Regions from separate parts of the Candidatus Pelagibacter sp. PS_02 genome, predicted to be linked through region 3. Evidence: riboswitches for the same ligand, from Rfam matches in the RefSeq annotation. Region 3 holds a riboswitch; each other region holds the start of a gene.

Region 1 (2,267 bases), 280 kb from region 3:
GCTTGGTTGCTAAGATTTAAAATTCTAAAAGATAATGGTCTTATATTTCAATCACAAGTCTCTTACTTAATTCCAATATTCGGTACTATATTGAGTTATATTTTTTTAAAAGAAATAATAACACCTAAAATTTTATTATCTTTATTAGCAGTTGTTGTTGGAATTTACTTTGTTAAAAAAGCAGATCAAAAAAAAACTACTTAAACTGAACCATTTCTTTAATATGAGATGGTCTTGTTTCGCAACATCCACCTAAAATAGTAGCACCAGCATTTTTAAATTTTTTAACAAAATTTGCCATCAATTCGGGTGTTAAATCTTTTCTTTGACCCAAAAATTCATTTGGGTTACCAGTTTTACTGACATTATAACTATTAGTATAACCATCTTTAGGATTAGTTGTCACAAAAGCATTAAGCTTAAATCCAAACGGAACACCTAAATTTTTTACTTCTTCTAAATTTTCATAAAAGTTTTCAGGAGAAACACAGGATAAAATTAATCCTAGTAAATTATTATGATTAATATTGTTAATAATATCTGATATTTTTTCACCACTTGGAAGATTTATTCCCTCAGAAATGTGAGCACCTATTAAGTATGGCTTATTAAATTCTTTAATTGCTTCAATTGCTAATTTAAACTCTTTTACACTAGACAAAACATCTAAGTAAAAAAAATCAATATAAGGATCTAATAATTTTGCTTGATCATAAAAGTTTTGCTTAATTTCATCATCTGGTCTTGTATCTTCTTCGTATGTTAAATATTGAGGTGGAAGACCGCCTGCAATTAACACATTAGGATGTTGTTCTTTAGCTTTCTGAGCTATTTCACCAGCTTTTTTGTTTAAGTATTCAAACTTATCTTCAATTTTATTATCACGTAATCTTATTCGTCTAGTAGTAAAGGTTGCTGTAACAATAACTTCAGCACCCGCTTTAATAAAGTCTAAATGTGTGTCTAGTAAGAGTTGATGGTATTCTTCTTTTAAAACAGCATTTGCACTCCACAATGTGCCGTTTGGCTTCATACCACGAGCCAACAATTCTTGTCCCATACCACCATCTAAAATTCGTGTTGTTTTAAAAAAATTAATATCCATTTTTATTCCTTACTTTTTTAGTGCTTTGGCTCTATGCCAGGTGCACAATACAGTTCAACTACCTTTACCAATTATATAATGATTTCCTTTTTAGCAGTTAGTACCTGCAATATGGATCAAATCGGTAAAATATTTATATATCTATTAGACTGATTAGTAAATCACTTCTTGAATAATATTTTAGCATTAAATGAGAAGGATCTTCTCTCACCATCAACGTTAAATGGATAAGCTGTGTGCATTAAATAATTTGGAAAAATCAATAGATCTCCTAATTTAGGGTTTAAATTATAGATACTTTTACTTAAAAAGTTTTTTTGACCATTAATAAAATCAATAGTTCCATTAGTTTTAATCTTTTTATTCTTAACTAATTTATTTTGATTCATATCTTTTGGGATTTTAAGATAGCCAACACCTGACAGTTGTCCTTCATGATAATGAATTGGATTATATTCATTTTTTAATTGCCTAACCACCCATAGATTTATTATCTTAATTTCTTTAATTTTTTTAACACCTGACTTATCAAGGTAAACTTTAATATTTTTTATTAATTCTTTAGACAAATTCTTATTAATTAAAGTTTTAGGTATCTTAATTTCATTCTTAATTTGACTTGCAAGTTTAGGGCTATAATCATTTTTTTTAGATAATTGAGACTTATCAATGTGATTATTTAATATAGTAATAATTTTTTTGGATAACTTTGTTTTTCCTATAGTGGGTCCAAATGCTCTAAATGTTTTCATAATCTTTCTATAATAATTTAATACTTCTGTTATGCAAACAACTTCAGTCCCATTCGAATAGCGACAAATATGACAAGTCCCGATGTCACTAGAGCTAATATTCTTGCAGGAAAAATTTTAAGATTTAAATAGTTTCCAAGCTGGCCGCCTATTAAAACAAACAGAAATAATGGCCAATAATCATAAATTCCATTTATTGTTGATGCCTTTGTAAATTGGCCAGCAAGTCCTGATAAAGAATTAATCAGTATGAATAATGATGCTGCTGTTGCAATGTTTTTTGCTTTATCTACTCTAATTAATAACAATATAGGGCTTAAGAAAATTCCACCACCAATTCCAACCACACCAGACACAAATCCAATAGATGCACCAATTAATATCGATAATATTTTTGGTATCTTGTTATA
Region 2 (2,267 bases), 130 kb from region 3:
TAAAAATATTGAAAGAGCAGGAGATCATATTACTAATATTGCTGAAGCTTTATTTTATCTAATCGAGGGAGAGCATATTGAAGGAGCAAGACCTAAAGGTAAAGATTTTGATCCAAACTAATGAGCGTTAGCATTCATATTGTAGAAGACGAACAACCCATTATCACTTTAGTTAAATATAACCTTGAAAAAGAAGGTTATAAAGTTTCATCATCAGACAATGGCAATGAGGGTATTGAAGATATTAAAAAATTATTTCCTGATCTTGTTTTATTAGACTGGATGTTACCTGATTTTTCTGGCGTAGAAATTTGTAAAATTTTAAAAAAAGAAAAAAAATTTAAAGAAATTCCAATCATAATGCTTACTGCTAAGGGTGAGGATGAAGATAAGATTAAAGGGTTAAACTCTGGTGCAGATGATTACATCACCAAACCCTTTAGTTTCCCAGAATTACTTGCAAGAATAAAAGCGCTACTTCGAAGATCTAAGCCCTCATTAGTTTCTGATATTGTTGAATTCGAAGACCTTAAGGTGGATAGATTAACACGACGTGTTTTTAGAAAAAACAAAGAAATTCATTTGGGACCCAAGGAATATGATTTAATCAATTTTTTTATTAAAAACCCTAAACGTGTTTACTCAAGAGATCAAATTCTAGAGAATGTTTGGTCTGATAATATCAATGTTGAAACAAGAACAGTTGATGTTCATATAAGAAGACTTAGACAAAGTATTAATATTGATGGATTTAAAGAATTAATTAGAACCGTAAGATCAGCTGGCTATTCATTAAATTAGTAATGACTGTAGAAGCATAAAGACTTAAAATAATAATAATAAACTGAACATAGACACATGATTTAGGACTTGTTAAGGTCTGATTATGAAAGGTTATAGATTTATTACAAGTGACGACACTTCAGAATTTTGCCATCGTGTAACGGAGGCCATATCCAATGGATGGAAATTGTATGGTGAACCCAAAATGACTTTTGATAAAAAAAGAGGGGTCATGCGTTGTGCTCAAGCAGTTATAAAAAATTCACCTCAGAAAAAGTATTCCAAAAAGATGAAGCTATCATCGATATAAATGGCAGATCAGATATTACCCTTTGTTTATATGCTAGGGATACTCTTATTAGTACTCCCAGCTTTTCTACAATCTAATTCTAAATTAAAGCAGTTTTTAACTAATCTTACTATTTGGATTGTCATTATCCTTCTAATTCTAACCATCATCTATTTCATTTGACATTTTGAGAGAAAGTTGATTATATTTGGTTGCGCTGATTTAAGTTAAATTGCAGAGCGCGTTATAAATCCTGCTAAAGCGACGCTTCAACCACCGCTTTAGACAGGTGGTTTTTTTTTATCTTTCATAAAATTAAGCCGGGCAGTTGAACCATATTGTGCGCCCTGCATTTGCTTAAGCACTAAAAAGGAGAAAAGAGGCCTATGAATATAACCTCTTATTATTTTGTGACCTTTTTTCCCCAAAACAAGAGGAAAAAAAATGAGCACAAATAAATTAAAAGAAAGATTAGATAAAGGACCGGTTATATGCGCAGAAGGTTTTTTATTTGAGATAGAAAGACGTGGCTACATGTCATCAGGGGAATTTGTTCCAATGGTGTCATTAGATCATCCTGAAGTTTTAGAGAACTTACATAGAGAATTTCAACACGCAGGATCTGATGTAGTTGAGGCCTTTACTTATAATGGACACAGAGAAAAAATGCGTGTTATTGGTAAAGAAGAACTTCTTGAACCACTAAATCGTTCAGCATTAAAAATTGCTAAAAAAGTAGCATTAGATACTCCTAAAGGATCAAAACCAAATTTGATGGCAGGTAATATTTCAAATTCAAATATCTGGAAACATAATGATCCACAATCTCAAAAAGAAGTTGAAGGAATGTTTACAGAAATGATTGGTTGGGCCGTTGAAGAAGGTGCTGATATGTTAATTGGTGAAACTTTTTATTATGCTGAAGAAGCTTTTAAAGCTTTAGAGATAATGAAAAAAACAGGTTTACCAACTGTATTAACCATATCTCCAATGGGTGAAAATAAAATGAGAGATGGAAAATCCGTTGTTGATACCTGTAAAGAGCTAGAGCAATTAGGGGCTGATGTTGTTGGTTTAAATTGTTTTAGAGGACCTGCTACTATGTTTCCTTTTTTAAAAGAAATTAGAAAAGCAGTTAAATGCCATGTTGGAGCTTTACCTATTCCTTATAGAACCAGTGAAGATTACCCAACAT
Region 3 (2,267 bases):
CAATAGATTTTTTTCTTCTACCGGTTGCGTATTTACTATCTTTAAAATCTAATTTAATTTTAGGTTTTTTTGGAGATACTTTATTTGGTGTAGCTGCTGTTACCATATTAATTTCTTATTAAATTTTTACTGTTTAATTTACCTAGGTCTAAAAGTTTTGGGTTTTGTGCTGCATGAGGGTGTTCTTCACCAGCATAAATTTTTACTTTAGTTAACTGTTTTCTTCCTAGAACTCCCCCAGGTAACATTCTTTTAATAGCTAATTTTAATGTCTCGCCAGGTTTATTTTTTTCTAATAACTTTTCAGGAGTAATTTCTTTAATTCCACCTGGATGACCAGTATGTCTATAATATTTTTTATCTTTAAATTTTTTTCCTGTGAACTTTGCTTGTTCAACATTTTTAACAACAACAAAATCACCATCATCCATATGAGGTGTAAAAGTTGTTTTATTTTTTCCTCTAATAATCATAGCAATAATAGAAGCTAATCTGCCAACTACAGCATTTTTAGCATCTATCTCAAACCAGTTACTGTTTAAATCACCACTTTTTAGAAATTTTGTCATTGTGCGAGGATTAATACTATTATTAGATATAATGTCAATTTTATATTTCCCTTGCAATATCTTGCTTAAATGATATTTCTATATAGCCGATTTGTTCCTATTGCAGGCTAGTTATTGCTAAAAAGGATTTTTTACCCACATTATCGGTAGGCGCATTTGAACTGTATTGTACGCCTTGCATAAAGCAAAAGTACTAAAAAAGGAGTATTAAGATGAGTACAAAAAGACAAAACCCTGAGACTATAGCTATACATGGTGGTGATTATAGAAGTGATCCAACAACCAAAGCAGTAGCAGTTCCAATTTATAGAACAACATCGTATCAATTTGATAGTACTGAACATGCTGCGAATTTGTTTGCTCTTAAGGAATTTGGAAATATTTATACAAGAATAATGAATCCAACAAATGATGCTCTTGAAAAAAGAGTTGCTTCATTAGAAGGAGGATTAGCCTGTTTAACAGTAGCATCTGGACAAACTGCATCAACTTTTGCAATTTTAAACGTTGCACAAGCCGGAGATAATATAGTCAGCTCTACGGATTTATATGGAGGTACTATTTCGTTATTCACACATACATTAAGTAAACTTGGTATTGAAGTTAGATATGCAGACCCTTCTGACCCAAAAAACTTTGAAAAAGCTGTTGATGATAAAACTAGAGCTTTTTATGGTGAGACTTTACCAAATCCTTATTTGAGAGTTTTTCCAATTAAAGAAGTTTCTGATATTGGTAAAAAATACAATATACCATTAATAATGGACAACACAGCTGCCCCTGTAATTTGCAAACCTTTAGAACATGGTGCTGCTGTAGTAGTTTATTCATTAACAAAATATATAGGTGGTCACGGTACAGTTGTGGGTGGAGCTTTAGTTGATGGAGGTAATTTTGATTGGACAGCTGATCCCAAAAGACAACCTTTATTTAACGAACCTGACGCAAGTTACGGTGGAGCTATATGGGGAAAAGTGGTTCCAGAATTAACTGGGGCTAATGTTTCTTTTGCAGTAAGAGCGCGGGTTACATTACTAAGAGATCTTGGTTCTGCCCTATCACCTGACAATGCATTTGGAATTATTCAAGGGCTTGAAACAGTTGCTCTTAGAATGAAACAACACTGCTCAAATGCATCAAAAGTTGTTGACTATTTAAAGAAAAATAAAGAAGTAACAAGAGTAATCTATCCAACAGAACATGAAGGTAAAATTGCTGATCGTGCTAAAAAATACCTTAATGAAGGAAATGGTGGTTTAGTTGGTATTGAGCTCAAAGGTGGTATTGAAGCAGGTAAGAGATTTATCGAGTCTTTAAAAATGTTTTATCATGTTGCAAATATTGGAGATGCAAGAAGTTTAGCAATTCATCCTGCAACAACAACACATAGTCAGTTAACAGAAAAAGAATTGTTAGCCTCAGGTGTAACTCCTGGATACGTAAGATTATGTATTGGTATTGAGCATATAGATGACATTATTGAGGATTTAGACCAAGCTTTAAATAAATCTTCTAAAGGAAATTTGAAAGCAGTTAGTTAGAGTTTTTATATAATATCAAAAAATAAGAACTCAAAACTAATATTGAACCTAGCTGGTGTAGTGAAGCGTATGTAATCTCTACACCAGAAATCAAAGTTATAATTCCTAAAAAAATTTGAAACAAGATAGCAACATCAAAAAATAATACATATTTAAA

Evidence for each region. Region 3 has a riboswitch for S-adenosylmethionine ahead of AC5SL4_RS03205 (O-acetylhomoserine aminocarboxypropyltransferase/cysteine synthase family protein). Riboswitches for the same ligand answer to the same signal wherever they lie in the genome.
Region 1: another riboswitch for S-adenosylmethionine. It lies ahead of AC5SL4_RS01790 (homocysteine S-methyltransferase family protein); the one in region 3 lies ahead of AC5SL4_RS03205 (O-acetylhomoserine aminocarboxypropyltransferase/cysteine synthase family protein).
Region 2: another riboswitch for S-adenosylmethionine. It lies ahead of AC5SL4_RS03920 (homocysteine S-methyltransferase family protein); the one in region 3 lies ahead of AC5SL4_RS03205 (O-acetylhomoserine aminocarboxypropyltransferase/cysteine synthase family protein).

Annotation. Positions count from the first base shown of each region.
Region 1 covers NZ_CM182079.1:336,648-338,914, forward strand. Annotated here, with positions in the region: gene AC5SL4_RS01785 (DMT family transporter) at 1-204, shown strand, start outside; gene AC5SL4_RS01790 (homocysteine S-methyltransferase family protein) at 197-1,105, opposite strand; SAM riboswitch class V at 1,115-1,178, opposite strand; gene AC5SL4_RS01795 (2OG-Fe(II) oxygenase family protein) at 1,267-1,857, opposite strand; gene AC5SL4_RS01800 (sulfite exporter TauE/SafE family protein) at 1,887-2,267, opposite strand, start outside.
Region 2 covers NZ_CM182079.1:740,249-742,515, reverse strand. Annotated here, with positions in the region: gene phoU (phosphate signaling complex protein PhoU) at 1-121, shown strand, start outside; gene phoB (phosphate regulon transcriptional regulator PhoB) at 121-801, shown strand; gene AC5SL4_RS03925 (DUF1737 domain-containing protein) at 887-1,093, shown strand; SAM riboswitch class V at 1,386-1,450, shown strand; gene AC5SL4_RS03920 (homocysteine S-methyltransferase family protein) at 1,517-2,267, shown strand, end outside.
Region 3 covers NZ_CM182079.1:615,160-617,426, forward strand. Annotated here, with positions in the region: gene rpsI (30S ribosomal protein S9) at 1-106, opposite strand, end outside; gene rplM (50S ribosomal protein L13) at 108-569, opposite strand; SAM riboswitch class V at 709-777, shown strand; gene AC5SL4_RS03205 (O-acetylhomoserine aminocarboxypropyltransferase/cysteine synthase family protein) at 782-2,110, shown strand; gene AC5SL4_RS03210 (COX15/CtaA family protein) at 2,103-2,267, opposite strand, start outside.